2 regions of the Acetobacter vaccinii genome follow, and region 1 is predicted to be linked to the other one. Evidence: predicted binding sites of a transcription regulator. Region 1 holds the regulator's gene; the other holds the start of a gene.
What was found. The regulator HrcA, encoded in region 1, represses chaperone genes, less so after heat shock. The targets are predictions, from matches to a motif close to GTTNGCACTCNCNNNNNGNGAGTGCNAAC.
Positions count from the first base shown of each region.

Region 2: the regulator HrcA is predicted to act here: its motif matches at 5,621-5,649, upstream of groES (co-chaperone GroES).

Region 1 covers NZ_CP043506.1:899,255-907,644, forward strand. Annotated here, with positions in the region: gene FLP30_RS03960 (penicillin-binding protein 1A) at 1-1,009, opposite strand, end outside; gene hrcA (heat-inducible transcriptional repressor HrcA) at 1,126-2,199, opposite strand; gene rph (ribonuclease PH) at 2,330-3,058, shown strand; gene rdgB (RdgB/HAM1 family non-canonical purine NTP pyrophosphatase) at 3,060-3,659, shown strand; gene rpsA (30S ribosomal protein S1) at 3,958-5,676, opposite strand; gene FLP30_RS03985 ((d)CMP kinase) at 5,961-6,614, opposite strand; gene aroA (3-phosphoshikimate 1-carboxyvinyltransferase) at 6,611-7,957, opposite strand; gene FLP30_RS03995 (TIGR02300 family protein) at 8,203-8,390, shown strand, end outside.
Region 2 covers NZ_CP043506.1:2,100,102-2,108,491, reverse strand. Annotated here, with positions in the region: partial or broken gene FLP30_RS09515 (IS5/IS1182 family transposase) at 1-106, shown strand, start outside; tRNA gene FLP30_RS09510 (tRNA-Ser) at 296-385, opposite strand; gene efp (elongation factor P) at 635-1,201, shown strand; gene FLP30_RS09500 (inositol monophosphatase family protein) at 1,247-2,071, shown strand; gene FLP30_RS09495 (ATP-dependent DNA helicase) at 2,183-5,152, shown strand; gene FLP30_RS09490 (cold-shock protein) at 5,197-5,400, opposite strand; gene groES (co-chaperone GroES) at 5,742-6,035, shown strand; gene groL (chaperonin GroEL) at 6,086-7,735, shown strand; gene cysE (serine O-acetyltransferase) at 8,197-8,390, opposite strand, start outside.

The DNA.
Region 1 (8,390 bases):
GCAGGTCCAGACTGGTGTGTACGTCCAACCCACCCTGCATGGTGGTGTCCTGCCCGTAGCGCTCAAGCAGTTCGCGCCGCACTTCCTCGGCAAACCATTCCGAGCCGGGGGCCGGGCCGGGCCGGGTAAAGCTGCGGTTGCCCAGAGGTTCGGCCTCGGCCTCATGCGCGGCTTGGGCAGACAACGCACCGGTATCGACCATGCGTTCGAGCACCCAGTTCCGGCGGCCCATGGCGGCATCGGGAAAGCGCTCTGGGTTATAGTTGGTGGGCGACTTGGGCAATGCCGCCAGAAACGCGGCCTGAGCATCATCCAACTGATCAAGCGGCTTGCCAAAATAGGTCTGCGCCGCAGCACCGATCCCGTAAGCGCCCTCGCCCAGATAGATTTCGTTCAGGTAGATTTCGAGAATTTTTTCCTTGGACAGGACCTGCTCGATCCGCATGGCCAGAAAGGCTTCCTTGGCCTTCCGGCGCATCGAGACCGCATTGCTGCCCAGCAGCATGATACGCGCCACCTGCTGCGTGATGGTGGACGCCCCGATGGGCCTGCGCCCACGCCCACGGGTAAGGTCGGTCAGACCCGCACGGATAATGGCAAAGGGGTCCACCCCCTTATGGGTCCAGAACTTGCGGTCCTCCGCTGCGAAAAACGCGTTCTTCACCCTGTCGGGAATGGCGCTGTAGGGCACGAAGATACGCCGCTCGTTCGCCAGTTCGGCCACAAGCTGGTCATCGCCTGCGTAAACGCGGCTCATCACCGGGGGCTGGTAGGACCGCAGCCCTTCGACTGTCGGCAGGTCAGACACGATTCCCTGATACTGCCCCCACAGGACAATACCCCCGCCGACACTGCCCACAAGCACAACCGCTGCCGCACTGCCCAAAAGGGTGCGCCAGAGCCGGAAACGGGGCCGCACAGGCATGATCCGCCGCGACGGGGCGGAAGCCGGGTCCTGATCAGGGTTGGAAGGAGAAGCCGGGTCACCGGAGGGCGGAATGCGTGTCATACCGGTTTCTTTATCATTCCCGTTTCCTGTCGTCTTCCTCATCGTGCAGATTGCCCGCACAATCGTGGCGGAATTCCGACCAGCCTATACGCGGGCACCATGGAGGCGGGCTGTTTTCAGCCCAGCATGCCGCCCAGAATACGCGCCGTATAATCCACCACCGGCACAACACGACCGTAATTGATCCGGGTGGGGCCAATAACCCCGATTGCCCCCACGATCTTGTTTGCCTCATTCCGCGCCGGAGCCATGACGACGGACATGCCCGTGGTGCCAAACAGCCCACTTTCCGCCCCGATGAAAATACGTACCCCTTCGGACGTTTCAACCAACTCGAGCAGACGCAGCATGGTTTCCTGCGCTTCCAGCCTGTCAAACAGGGTCTGGATGGCCAGCAGGCGCTCCTGCCCGTCCAGGTCAACCAGCAGGCGGGACTGGCCGCGCACGATCAGTGTGCCGCCCCCGCCCTCGCGCCCGGCATCCCAGATGGCCAGCCCGCTTTCCACCACCTCGGCTGTCAGGCTGTCCAGCGTTGCCTTGTCCCCATGCATATCCGCCCCGACCCGCTGCCGCAGGTCCGGCAGGGACGCCCCCATGGCATGGGCGTTCAGGTAATTTGCGGCCTCCACCAAGGCCGAGGGCGGCATGCCCGGCGGGGTTTCTATGACCCTGTTTTCAACACGCCCATCCACACCCACCAGAATGACAAGGGCGCGGCTGCCCCCCAGCGCCACGAATTCGATATGCTTGATGCCGCCCTCCCCCTTGGGGGCCACCACCAGCCCCGCTGCGTCCGACATGCCCGCCAGCAGGGCCGAAGCCTCGGTCAGCGTGTCATGCAGGGAGCGCCCGTGGGCCTCGAGCGAATAGCCGATGGCGCGCTGATCGTCCTCGGACAATGCGCCAAACTGCAACAGGCCATCCACAAACAGCCGCAGCCCTTTTTCCGTCGGCAAGCGCCCGGCCGATGTATGGGGTGAGAACAGAAGCCCGGCCTCGGTCAGCGATGCCATGACATTGCGAATGGTCGCGGGGGACAGGGGCTGGTCCAGCCGCCGGGCCAGTGTGCGCGAGCCTACGGGCTCCCCACTGGCCACGTATTCCTCCACAATTTCACGCAAGATTGTGGCCGAGCGCGGGTCAAGCCCAGGCGGCAGGGCACTTCCGGCAGACAGCAGAGCGTGCTTCATGACAACCGGCTTTCTTTCTCGTGCAGTTCCTCTTTCCCCCTTATAGCGTGTCGTGGCCGGTTTTACTCGCGCCACAAACATTTTATGTGCTGGACACCACCACCCACTGCTGACCCGTCAAGGAGCACCCATGCGCCCTTCAGGCCGTCACCCCAACCAGATGCGCCCGGTTGTTATTGAAACCGGGGTTTCCCACCATGCCGAAGGTTCGGCCCTGATCCGCATTGGCGGCACAGAGGTGCTGTGCACCGCCAGCGTGGACAACCGCGTACCCCCCTTTCTACGTGGCAAGGGGTCGGGCTGGGTGACAGCCGAATACGGCATGCTGCCCCGCGCCACCCATAACCGCGGCACGCGTGAGGCCAGCACGGGCAAGCAATCGGGCCGCACGCAGGAAATCCAGCGTCTGATTGGCCGTTCGCTCCGCGCTGTCACAGACCTGAATGCACTGGGTGAAATCAGCATTACCCTCGACTGTGATGTGCTGAATGCCGATGGCGGCACGCGCTGTGCCTCGGTCACCGGAGCATGGGTGGCGCTGCGGCTGGCCCTTGGCAGGCTGGTGGCCAACCGTGTGCTGTCCCAGGTGCCACTACACGGGCAGGTGGCGGCAGTCTCCTGCGGGCTGACGGAAACCGGGGCCGTGTTGGACCTGGACTACGCGGAAGACAGCGCCGCCGCCGCCGATACCAACTTTGTCCTGACCGCCGACAACCGGATTGTGGAAATACAGGGCACGGCAGAACATGCCCCCTTTACGCAAGAACAGTTCGAAGCCCTGTTCTCCCTGGCCCGCATTGGCGTGAGCGACCTGTTTGCCGCCCAGAATGCCGCCATAACCGCTGCCGAAAGCCACTGACATGACCAACCCCACCCTCGCCCACGGCAGCACCCTGGTGCTGGCCACACACAACGCTGGCAAGCTGGCCGAATTTGCAGCCCTGATGGCCCCGTTTGGCATTACCGTTGTCTCCGCCGGGGCATTGAACCTACCCGAGCCGGAAGAAACCGCCACCACGTTTGAAGGCAACGCCATTATCAAGGCGCAGGCCGCCGCCCGCGCGGCCAACCTGCCTGCCTTGGCGGATGATTCCGGCCTGTGTGTTGCGGCCCTTGGGGGGGCACCGGGCGTTTACTCCGCCCGCTGGGCCGGGCCGGACAAGGACTTTGCCGGTGCCATGGCCCGTATTCACGAAGGCATTGGCACCGACGACCGGGCTGCCTGGTTTACCTGCGTGCTGTGCCTGGCCCTGCCCGATGGCCAGACCTGGTGTTTTGAAGGCCGGGTAGATGGCCAGATCAACTGGCCGCCGCGTGGTACCAATGGCCATGGCTACGACCCGGTGTTCCAACCCGAAGGGGAAACCCGCAGCTTTGCGGAAATGACCGACGAGCAGAAAAACGCCATCAGCCACCGCGCCCGCGCCTTTGCCGCCTTCCGCGCGGCCTGCCTGGCCTGACATCACGTAAAACCTGGGCGGGCTGCCAGCACATACCTCTGGCCCCGCCTGCGGCTAACAGCCCACAAGCTTGCGGGCCTGCCCCCTGTGCCCCACAAAACCGTATCTACCCCATAGACCGTGCCCCAAGGCCCGGCTGCTGCTGGCCTGTATCCTGCACGCTCCATGCTGCACCACGCCTTGTAACGGGCACAAAAAAAATGGCGCCCCGAAAGACGCCATTTTCTCACTCTTTACATCACCGCATCAGGTTAGGGTGCCTGCGCACACCAACCCGATCCTGGCGAGGCTGATAAAATCAGCCTTCGCCTTCGGTGTTGCGACGGCGGATAGCCGCACCCAGGATATCACCCAGGGATGCACCGCTGTCAGCAGAGCCGTAGTCGTTGATGGCCTGCTTGTCTTCTTCCATTTCGCGACCCTTGATGGTCAGAGCGACCTTGCGGGCAACGCGATCAACGGAGATGACCTTCGCATCCACACGTTCGCCAACGGCGAAGCGTTCCGGACGCTGCTCGGCCTTGTCACGGGCCAGTTCGGCGCGACGGATGAAACCGCTCAGAACTTCGTCAACCTTCACTTCGATCCCGTTGGTCTGAACCGCGGTCACGATGCAGGTGACAATGCTGCCCTTCTGGATGCTTGCCAGAGCGTCAGCTGCCGGGTCTTCCTGAAGCTGCTTGATGCCCAGAGAAATACGCTCTTTCTCGACATCCACGTCCAGAACCTTGGCCTTCACGACCTGGCCCTTTTCGTAGCCCTTCATGGCTTCTTCGCCAGCTTCGTCCCAGGACAGGTCGGACATGTGCACCATGCCGTCGATGTCCGCAGACAGACCGATGAACAGGCCGAATTCCGTGATGTTGCGGATTTCGCCTTCCACGGTGGAGCCGACCTTGTTTTCTTCGGCGAACTGTTCCCACGGGTTGCGCTGAACCTGCTTCAGACCCAGGGAGATGCGGCGCTTGGCGCTGTCCACATCCAGAACCATCACGTCCACTTCCTGAGAGGTCGCGACGATCTTGCCCGGATGGACGTTCTTCTTCGTCCAGGACATTTCGGAAACGTGCACCAGACCTTCGACACCGGGTTCCAGCTCCACAAAGGCGCCGTAGTCGGTGATGTTGGTCACGCGGCCGGTGAAACGTGCACCCGGCGGGTACTTCAGGGCCACGTTCTCCCACGGATCAGCCTCAAGCTGCTTCATGCCAAGGGAGATACGCTGCGTATCGGGGTTGAAGCGGATAACCTGCACGCGCACGGGCTGGCCGATCTGCAGGGCTTCGGACGGGTGGTTGATACGCTTCCACGCAATGTCGGTGACATGCAGCAGGCCGTCGACGCCACCCAGGTCCACGAACGCGCCGTAGTCGGTGATGTTCTTGACAACGCCGTCCAGGATCATGCCTTCGGTCAGGCCCTGGATCAGTTCGCTGCGCTGTTCTGCACGGGTTTCTTCCAGCACGGCGCGACGGGAGACAACGATGTTGCCACGTGCGCGATCCATTTTCAGGATCTGGAAAGGCTGGGGCACACCCATCAGCGGGCCGACGTCACGCACGGGGCGGATGTCAACCTGGCTGCCGGGAAGGAACGCCATGGCGCCGCCCAGATCAACCGTGAAACCACCCTTGACGCGGCCATAGATGGTGCCGTTGACGCGCTGGTTGCTTTCGAAAGCTTTTTCGAGGCTGGTCCAGGCTTCCTCGCGGCGGGCCTTCTCGCGGGAGAGAACAATGCTGCCGTCACGGTCTTCGTACCGTTCGACATACAGTTCCACAACATCGCCGGGCTGCACTTCGGGCTTGACGCCGGGGGGAGCGAATTCGCGCAGGGCAACGCGGCCCTCGCTCTTCAGGCCAACATCGACAATCACATGGTCGTCGGTCAGGCGGACAACGCGGCCACGGACGACGGAGCCGTCAAAACCGGTGTCGCGGCCCAGGGTCTCATCAAGGAGGCTGGCAAAATCTTCGCCACGGAAATGATCCGTGGTCTGGGTTGTGGCTGAAGCCATGTGTAACAGTTAATCCCACGCCCGACCGGTGCCTGCTGGCGCCCGACCGGCCATTCCTGCGCCCCGCGTCCTACGGCACGTCTTGCCCGGCCAGTCCGCCGGGGACTTCCCCTGCGGCTGTCCTGCCGAGCCGGATTCGTTCTTCTTCATGAAAATCCACCTCAGAGGGAGGATTTCTGATGTGCACAGAGACCACGCGGGCTTGCTTTGTCAACCCAAACCGGCGGGAGGGGCAAAAAAGCAGCCCACCTGCCGCCCCCGGCCCGGTTTGGGGGCGCGTGGGCCTAACCTGCCTGTGTGGCGAGTCGCTCGCGAGTAATGCGGAGGGCCTCGGCCAGCACGGTCTGGGCATCGGACGTATCGGTCTCAATCACATGGGCGTCAGCCGCAATGCACAGGGGGGCGGTATCGCGCCCGGCATCGGCCGCATCCCGCGCCACCAGGGCCTCTTCCATCACGCGCAGTTTTTCCTGCGCATCCGGGGCGGTGCTGTCCCCCCCGGTTTGCAGGAAACGCCGCAGCGCCCGTGTGGCGGGTGAGGCGGTAATGAACAGTTTGACATCCGCGTTGGGGAAAATGGCCGTGCCAATATCCCGCCCGTCCAGCACGCCCCCACGGGCGGCGGCAAAACGGCGCTGGGTTTCGACCAAAGCGGCCCGCACCGCAGGCTGCGCTGCCACCTGACTTGCCGCCTGTGTGACCTCAGGGCTGCGCAGGTCGGGCCTGCGGGTGTCCTCCGCCACAAGGGCATGCGCAAAGGACTCGGCGGGGTCGGTCGGGTTGGCCCCGGCATCCAGCACCAGCCGTGCGACAGCACGGTAGAGCAGCCCGGTGTCCAGATAGGGCAGGTCCAGCGCCTCGGCCAGCTTGCGGGCCAGCGTGCCCTTGCCAGCAGCAGCGGGGCCGTCAACCGCAATAACAGGTCCACCCTGGCTCATATCCAGAACCCCGCGCCAATGCTGTTCATAAGCGCCAGATAACCGGGGAAGCTGGTGTCGATAAAACCCGTATCGTCAATTTCCACCTGCTGCGCGGCGACCAGACCCAGAACCGTAGCACTCATGGCCAGCCGGTGGTCCATGTGGGTTTGCACCTGCCCGCCACCGGGTATGTCCCCGCCCGTGCCATGCACGATCAGGTCATCCCCCTCAACTGTGGTCCGCACGCCGTTGTTTTCCAGCAGGGCGACGGTTGCACTCAGCCTGTCGCTTTCCTTCACGCGCAGTTCCTCCACGCCACGAAAGCGCGAGGGGCCAGTGGCATGGGCGGCAGCAACGGCCAGAATGGGGTATTCATCAATCATGGACGGTGCGCGTGCAGCGGGCACATCCACCCCATGCAGGGCAGAGGCACGGGCGCGCAGGTCGCCCACGGGTTCCCCCCCCTCGGTGCGGATGTTTGTGATCTCGAGGGCAGCCCCCATTTCCACAAGGGTGGTGAACAGCCCGGTGCGCAGCGGGTTAAGGCCCACACCCGTGATCTGCACATCCGACCCCGAGACCAGAAGTGCTGCCACCAACGGGAAGGCGGCGGAGGACGGGTCACCCGGCACAGCAATATCGCGCGCCACCAGGTCAGGCCGCCCCTTCAGGCGGATGATCCGCCCGCCTGTGGGTGTTTTTTCAACCACCACCTCGGCCCCGAAATGGCGCAGCATGTTTTCCGTATGGTCACGCGTGGCCACGGGCTCTTCCACCCGGGTTTCGCCCTGCGCGTTCAGCCCGGCCAGCAGCACTGCCGATTTCACCTGGGCCGATGCCACCGGCAGGCAGTAATCCAGCGGGGCCGGGTCAGCCCGGCCCTGAATGGCCATGGGCAGGCGCCCGCCCTCACGCGCAAGAAACACCGCCCCTGTGGCGGCCAGCGGGTCCATCACACGCTTCATGGGCCGCTTGCGCAGGCTGGCGTCCCCACTCATGACCGATGTCAGCCCGTGGCTGGCCAGAATACCCGACAAAAGCCGTGCAGCCGTGCCCGAATTGCCCATGTCCAGCACATCTTCCGGCTCGCTCAGCCTGCCAACACCCGGCCCCGTGACCCGCCATGTCCCTGCCTCGTCCCGCACGGGGGCGGCCCCCAGGGCGCGCATGGCGGTGGCGGTACGCAGCACGTCCTCCCCTTCCAGCAGGCCGGTAATGCGGGTTTCCCCCCGCGCAAGGGCCGCGAACATGAGCGCACGGTGGCTTATGGACTTGTCGCCCGGCACGCGGATGGCGCCAGACAGCGGCTGCCGGGCACGTGCCACCCGCAGCGGATGGGAGGAGGAGGGTTCGTGTGTCATGCTCTTTTCTTTCCGGGCTGCGGGTAACAAGTCAATCCGCGCTGGCACACAAAAACCTTCCGATCAGCAGGGAAAAAACAGGCCCATGCAAAAACTCGGGTTTGACAGGAGCGCGCGCGCAGTGGCATTGGCCTCGCTTCAATAGTCTGGTCGATTCGTGTCCGGTGGCTTGTGCCGGGGCGATCGTCCGTGTCGGGGGGTGCCCCACCCCCTCAAACGTCTGCTCAGGATCGACAGGTAGCAAGATGTCCCAGCCCGATCTCGGCACCAAACGCGTCTGCGTCTCCTGCGGTGCCCGCTTCTATGATCTGAACCGCGCCCCCGCCGTATGCCCCAAATGCGGCGCGGAACAGCCCGTTCTGGTGCCGCGCCTGCGCCGCAGCATGGACGGCCTGCCCGCCAGCACGGTCAGCGCCCCGCCCCCCAAGAACAC
Region 2 (8,390 bases), 1.2 Mb from region 1:
TTCGAACCACCATGAGGACCAGGCTGGCCAATATCGTCTATAATATTTGCCGCTTTTCCTCCTGGAGCGGATTAACACCGCCACCTCTGCTCAAAATTCAGAGTAAACATCAGGTCCAGGAAGCAGCAATCACCGGCCATAAAACGCTTGCAGAGGTCGAGCGCTACACGCGTGCGGTAGAGCAGAAACGCCTCGCACTGGAAGCAATGACCAAGATTTCGTAATGGCACACACAAAACCAAATGTGGCACACATTTGGTTTAAGTGATTGGTTTTATTATGAAAAATAACACCTTGGCGGAAGGGGTGGGATTCGAACCCACGGTACGGTTCCCCGCACGCCGGTTTTCAAGACCGGTTCCTTAAACCACTCGGACACCCTTCCCGTGGCAGGATTGTTCACAGGCTTATGCGGCATAAACACGCGCCTGACAATATCCCGCGCAGCGTTTCCTGCATCTTGGTACACAGAAACAGCATGAAGGCCCGCTTGCCGCTGACAAACGACCCCATGCCTCAAGCCCGGCATTGCCTCACCCACAAAGCGGTGCGTTATGCCCCTGCATGCTTGCCCTTCCCGCGTCGGGACTGTACAAGCCCCTTCCTAAACAGCCATTCCTCTCAGGAACGAAGTATGAAACAGCAGGCAAACCTGATCCGTGCCGGTCAGGTCATTGAACACGACGGGCGTCGCTGGACGGTTCTCAAGCAGCAGATCATCACCCCGGGCAAGGGTGGCGCGTTCATTCAGGTGGAAATGCGCGACCTCAAAACGGGCAACAAAACCAACGAACGCTGGCGCACCGCTGACACCGTCGAACGCCTGATGACGGAAGACCGGGAATATCTGTATTCCTACACCGATGGCGACCTGCTGATCCTGATGGACCCGGAAAACTTTGAGCAGCTGAGCGTGCCCGTGGACCTGATGGGCGACCAGGCTCCGTTTATCCAGGACAACATGACACTCAACCTGCACCTGGTTGAAGGCGACCCCGTCGGTATTGACCTGCCGCCGCAGGTTACGCTGGAAGTGGTTGAGGCTGATCCGGTTGTCAAAGGGCAGACGGCAAGCTCCTCCTACAAGCCTGCCAAGCTTTCCAACGGGGTCAAAACGATGGTGCCGCCCTTTATCGAAGCTGGCGAACGCATTGTGGTCCGCACGGAAGACGGTTCCTACGTGGAACGCGCCAAGAACTGATTTTTCCGTTTCCTTTTTCAGAGTCAGGACAAAAATACCGTGGCCATGCGTCTCTCCCCCGTCATGATGGTGATGCAAACCGCCGCCCAAAAAGCGGCCAAGCGTCTGCTGCGCGATTTCAATGAAGTCGAACAGCTTCAGGTCAGCATCAAGGGGCCGGGAGACTTTGTTTCCCAGGCCGACCTGCGTGCGGAACAGACCTTGCGTGAAGAGCTGGAGCGCGCACGCCCCGGTTATGCGTTCCTGATGGAAGAATCCGGTGCATCCGGTGGCGACAACTGGACATGGCGCTGGGTGGTGGACCCGCTGGATGGTACCACCAACTTCCTGCACGGTATCCCGCACTGGGCCATTTCCATCGGCCTGCAGCGCAAGCTGCCCGATGGTAAGATCGAACTGGCGGCAGCTCTGGTCTATAACCCCGCTGCGGGCGAAATGTTCTGGGCCGAAAAAGGGGTTGGTGCCTATCTGAACGAGCGTCGCCTGCGTGTGTCCGCCCGGCGGGACATACAGGAAGCCGTGTTTGCCACGGGTATTCCCTTCGCCAAGGTTCCGGCCCGCCTGCGCCTGCCGTTTGCACGTGTCATGGGCAACCTGATGCCGCGTGTTGCCGGTATCCGCCGCTTTGGCGCTGCCGCGCTAGACCTGGCCTGGGTCGCAGCAGGCCGTTACGAAGGCTATTGGGAATTCGGCATCAAGCCATGGGACTGCGCAGCAGGTATCCTACTTGTGCGCGAAGCCGGTGGCCAGGTAACAGACCCTGACGGCGCAGACCTGGACGATCTGCCTGACGATGTGATGATTGTTGCAGGCAATGGCAACCTCTACAGCAAGCTGCGCGAAACCGTTGCAGACAGCCTGAAAGAGTAAGAAGGGCACCCCCTTCAGAGCCTTCAAAAGCCTGCCACCCGCCCCGGTGGCAGGCTTTTCTGCTTTTTACCCTCTGGCATTCCGGGCGCGGATGGCTCATCTGAAATAGTCATGCAGCCCACGTTCCCCTCCGCGCACGATGCTCCGGCTCTTATTCCTCATCAGGGCCGCTTCTCCCTGCTGACAGAGGATGGGGAACTCCTGTCCCTTGCCACGCAGCACGTGCTGGAGCGCCTGCACAACACACCGGCATGCCTTGTCGTGCATGGACCATCACTGGCCCGCAAGCTCGGCCTCCCCCCCACAGGCCAGCCCAGCCCCTGGCTGGACCTGCTGGAACTGTTCGCCTTTGTCTATCCCGCCCGCACAGCCGCCCCAACACCACGCGGCCTTGCGCTGGCCCTTGGCTTTGAGGCCGAACGCATAGGGCAGGCCGAGGCTGACCTTTTGCCACAACTGATGACAACCCTGCTCGAAGCCCTGCAACAGCAGGGGCGTGGCCCCATGGCGGAACATCTGGCTGCTTTTTGCCTGCGTCTGGGCCAGGCTGGCTGGGCTTGGTCAGGCACCGTGGCGGAAACCCTTGGCCTGCATGACAGGCTGAACGAGCGCGGCACTCTGCCCGACAGCATGCTGCAACCCGGCGATGCCCTGCGGGTCTGGCGCACCTTACCAAAATGGGAAGAAACCGCCCCCCTGCCCCCGCCCTCCTCCTACGACATATCGCCTACGGAAGTCCGCACCCGGCTGGCGGAGCTGCTTGGTCCGGGAGCAGAAAGCCGGGCAGGTCAGGCCGATTTTGCCAGCGTTGCCACCGCAGCCTTTATCCCGCGCTCTGTCCGGGGTGACCCTGCCGTAGTGCTGGCCGAAGCTGGCACAGGCACGGGCAAAACCTTGGGCTACGTCGCCCCGGCCAGCCTCTGGGCCGAACGTAACGGCGGGGCTGTCTGGATTAGTACCTATACACGCCACCTCCAGCGCCAGATCGAGCAGGAAACCCGCCGCCTTTACCCCGATGCTACGATACACCGGCAGAAGGTGGTGCTGCGCAAAGGGCGGGAGAACTACCTGTGCCTGCTGAACATGGAAGACGCCGTCAACAGTTCGGCCTCCCGCCCTGCGGGCATTACCATTGCGCTGGTCATGCTGGCCCGCTGGGCACTGGCCACCGCCGATGGCGACCTGATGGGCGGTGACCTTCCCGGCTGGTTTGGAGACCTGTTCGGCCATGGAAACCTGAGCGGCGTTGCTGACAGGCGGGGCGAATGTATTCACGGCGCCTGCCCTCATTACCAGAAGTGCTTTGTGGAACACGGTATCCGCCGTGCAAAGGATGCAGACCTCGTGATCGCCAACCATGCGCTTGTCATGGCACAGGCCGCTTACGAGCAGGCGGGAATGAGCGATGATGTCACGCAGGAACAGCCCGGCGCCGCACCATCCCGCTACGTGTTTGACGAAGGCCACCACCTGGCGGATGCGGCAGATGGGGCCTTCTGCGCGGAGCTCTCTGGCCTTGAGACCGCAGAACTCCGGCGCTGGCTACTCGGGGCCGAAGGCAGACGGTCGCGGGCTCGGGGCCTCAAACGCAGGCTGGACGACCTGATTGTCGGCCACCCCAAGCTTGAAACCCCATTGGGTGCCGCCCTTGTAGCCGCACATGCCCTGCCTGCCCCAGGCTGGTCTGGCCGTCTGGGAACGGATGAGGAGCACGGGCACACAGCCCCGCTGGACAATGGCCCAACACCTGACGAAGCACTGTCTGAACTGTTCCCCGCAGTCGCTGAACCTGTGCAGCCTGTTTTGGATAACCCGACAGAAACCTTCCTGCGTCTGCTCAGGCAGCAAGCGCTGGCTCGCGCGCAGGACAGCGGCAAGGTGGCAGCCCACGCCACGCTGGAATGTGACCTCCACCCGCTCACCCCGGATCTGCTTGAGGCAGGCCAGAGTCTGGCGCGCGCGCTGGAACGTCTGGCCACCCCCCTGCGTACGCTGGTCCAGCGGCTACAGGACCGCCTGCATGCTGAGGCGGACAGTCTGGACAGCAACACCCGCGGCCGGATCGAGGCCATGACCCGCAGCCTGCGCCGCCGCGCGGTCTCGCGCCTAGAAGCATGGATCAGCATGCTCTCGGCTCTGGAGCAGCCCCCTGAGGAAACCGCCCCGACCCATGTCCATTTTATTCGGCTGGAACGGCGCGAACGCCAACGCATGGGGGAAATCGACGCAGGCCTGCACCGACACTGGCTGGACCCGACCATTCCCTTTGCTGCCATCATGGCTGTGCCTGCACAGGGCATGCTGATTACATCCGCCACCCTACGCGACCAGCAAGGGGCCACCGACCCTGACGACGAGTCTGCGGAAGACGCATGGCAGGCGGCGGAAGCCCGTACAGGGGCCAACCACTTTCCATCCCCCGCCATCCGCGCAAGCCTGGCCAGCCCTTTCAATTACGGGCAGCAGACACGCACCTTTATCATCACGGATGTGGACAACAGCAGCATCGTGGACCTGTCTGCCGCCTTCCGCACACTTTTTCAGGCATCCGGCGGGGGTGGGCTTGGCCTGTTTACCGCCATTTCACGCCTGAGGGGCGTGTACGACCGCATTGCCCCCACGCTGGAAGCCGAAGGCCTGCCGCTTTACGCCCAGCATGTTGACGCCATGGACAACAATACTCTGGTCGATATTTTCCGCACGGAGGAACACGCCTGCCTGCTGGGCACCGATGCCATGCGCGATGGAGTGGATGTTCCGGGCAACGCCCTGCGGCTGGTCGCGTTTGAACGCGTACCATGGCCCCGACCCGACATTCTGCACCGGGAGCGACGCATCCATGCCTCTGGCGGGAATCCGAGGGAATTTGATGACAGCATAGCCCGACTGCGACTGCGCCAAGCATTTGGGCGGTTAATCCGCCGCCAGACTGACAAAGGGGTATTTGTGCTGCTGGACCGCCGCACACCCTCACGCCTGCTCCACGCTTTTCCTGATGGATGCGATATCCAACGGGCGGGGCTGGCCGAAGCCGCCAGGGAAATTACAGCCTTCCTGGCAGGCAATAACACTCCTGCCTGAACAGGCGGCCCGAAAGCAGGCTGAACAGGCAGGAGACTATGCCGTTAGAGCGGCTTGAGTTCCGTAGCAGCCTGCTTGCCACGTTCCTCTGTCAGTTCGTAAGACACTTTCTGTCCGTCATTCAGGCCGCGCAACCCGGCCGCCTGCACGGCGGTGATGTGCACGAACACATCTTTCCCACCTTCATCTGGCGCAATAAAACCAAAACCTTTGGTGGTATTGAACCACTTGACTGTCCCTGTAGCCATGGGCCGCGATAATCCTTGTCTTTTCACTTACGGGAAGCGCCTGCCGCACGAACATGTGCCACACAGGTCTGGGGCTATTCCGGCCATGTACGTGGCCGATTGTCAATCAGAATATCCATTCTGACCCTTCTTAAAGGGGGATGAACACCCGAGTGTGTTAAATTGGAAAGAAAGACAGGGGGCTTCCTTGACACTGCTGGGGGGCAGACCTATCTCCATTGCTGGCACTCCCGGGGTGGGAGTGCTAACGCGTCGCGGCGTATGTACGCGCGGTTCACACAGGTGGCGTTGCTTTTTTAACGAGGGCGCCGCCGCAGCACAGCAATGTGGAGCAATCCATAATGACGAAATTTCGTCCCTTACACGACCGGGTAGTTGTTCGCCGCCTTGAGAGCGAACAGAAGACCGCCGGTGGCATCATCATCCCCGACACGGCAAAAGAAAAGCCGATGGAAGGCGAAGTCGTGGCCGTAGGCCCGGGTGCCCGTAACGAACAGGGGCAGGTTGTGGCGCTTGACGTCAAGGCCGGCGACCGCATCCTTTTCGGCAAGTGGTCCGGCACGGAAGTGAAGATCGACGGTGAGGAACTGCTGATCATGAAGGAAAGCGACATTCTGGGCATTATCTCTGCCTGAATCGCTGACCCGCTTTTCCAACCCAGAACGATCTTCTCAGGAGAAATTCAATGGCTGCCAAAGACGTAAAGTTTGGTGCTGACGCACGCCAGCGCATGCTGCGCGGCGTGGACATTCTGGCCGATGCCGTCAAGGTAACGCTGGGCCCCAAGGGCCGCAACGTTGTGCTGGACAAGAGCTTCGGCGCACCGCGGATCACCAAGGACGGCGTTTCCGTCGCCAAGGAAATCGAACTGGCTGACAAGTTCGAGAACATGGGCGCACAGATGCTGCGCGAAGTGGCGTCCAAGACCAACGACGTTGCTGGTGACGGCACCACCACCGCCACCGTGCTGGCCCAGGCTATCGTGCGTGAAGGCATGAAGGCCGTTGCCGCTGGCATGAACCCGATGGACCTCAAGCGCGGTGTGGACAAGGCCGTTGCTGTCGTTATCGAAGAGCTGAAGAAGAACGCCAAGAAAGTGACCACCCCGGCGGAAACCGCCCAGGTCGGCACGATCTCCGCCAATGGCGAACACGAAATCGGCCAGATGATCTCCGAAGCCATGCAGAAGGTTGGCTCCGAAGGCGTCATCACGGTTGAGGAAGCCAAGCACTTCCAGACCGAGCTGGATGTTGTTGAAGGCATGCAGTTCGACCGTGGCTACATCTCTCCGTATTTCGTGACGAATCCGGAAAAGATGACCGCGGACCTGGAAAACCCCTACATCCTGATCCACGAAAAGAAGCTGTCTTCCCTTCAGCCGATCCTGCCGCTGCTTGAAGCTGTTGTGCAGTCCGGCCGTCCGCTGCTGATCATTGCAGAAGACGTTGATGGCGAAGCGCTGGCAACCCTGGTTGTCAACAAGCTGCGTGGTGGCCTGAAGATTGCTGCTGTCAAGGCTCCGGGCTTCGGCGACCGCCGCAAGGCCATGCTGGAAGACATCGCGATCCTGACCGGTGGCCAGGTGATCAGCGAAGATCTGGGCATCAAGCTGGAAACCGTGACGCTGGAAATGCTTGGCACCGCCAAGAAGATCCACATCGACAAAGAAAACACCACCATTGTCGATGGCTCCGGCAACTCCGACGACATCAAGGGCCGCGTCAAGCAGATCCGCGCCCAGATCGAGGAAACCTCTTCCGACTACGACCGTGAAAAGCTGCAGGAACGTCTGGCCAAGCTGGCTGGCGGTGTTGCCGTTATCCGCGTCGGTGGCTCCACGGAAGTGGAAGTCAAGGAACGCAAGGACCGCGTTGACGACGCCCTGCACGCAACCCGCGCTGCGGTTGAAGAAGGCATTGTCCCCGGTGGTGGCACGGCTCTGGCCCGCGCAACCAAGGCTCTTGCCCACCTGCACTACCACAACGACGACCAGCGCGTCGGCGGTGGCATCATCCTGCGCGCCCTGCAGGCTCCGCTGCGTCAGATCGCCCTCAACGCGGGTGAAGACGGCGCTGTGGTTGCCAACAAGGTGCTGGAAAGCGACGACTACAACTTCGGTTTCGACGCTCAGGCAGGTGAATACAAGAACCTGGTTGACGCCGGCATCATCGACCCTGCCAAGGTTGTCCGTACGGCTCTGCAGGACGCGGCTTCTGTCGCTGGCCTGCTGATCACCACGGAAGCCATGGTGGCAGAACGCCCAGAAAAGAAGTCGGCTCCGGCCGGTGGCCCTGACATGGGCGGCATGGGTGGCATGGGCGGCATGGACTTCTAATCAGAAGTTCTGCCCAACAGGCACGATGAGGGGTGGCTTGCCGCCCCTCCCCCTTGCGGGAACGGCTACGGACTATCGTCCGTGGCCGTTTTTCGTTTCTGCCCTCTGAGACCATATTCCTGCATGTCAGGGCTGGGCGTTTTGGCGCCTTAACGCTGCCAGTCTCCGTGCATAAAAGACGTGCTCAAAAGCCGCCTCTGACAAAAAGAGTGTTTTGAGGTTTTGCCTTCTTTTAAAGGCTGCATTGCTTGAAGCTTTTTGGAAAAAGCTTCACCAAAAACTTCTTAAGTTTTGCAAATGCTTTGCAAGCGGGTTCACGTTACCAGCCGGTGCCTGAAGCGCTCAACAAGTCCTCAATCAGAAGACTGATGACATAAGCTTACGTTGGTTGCTGCGGGAAAGACCGCATTATCCCCTGTGACAACGACTTGCGTGCAAGCAGTGCCACAGAGGAACAGTTCTCAAATAATATAGTCTATCGGCGGCAGGGTCTGGTCCATGTTTAGGGCGGGCATACTGCCGACATGGCGGGTGCCAACCTTGCGGGCCGGGTTGCCCACGACGGTGGTAAAGGGCGGCACAGTTTCCAGCACAATGGACCCTGCCCCAACCTTGGCACCTTCCCCTACCTCGATATTACCCAGCACTTTCGCGC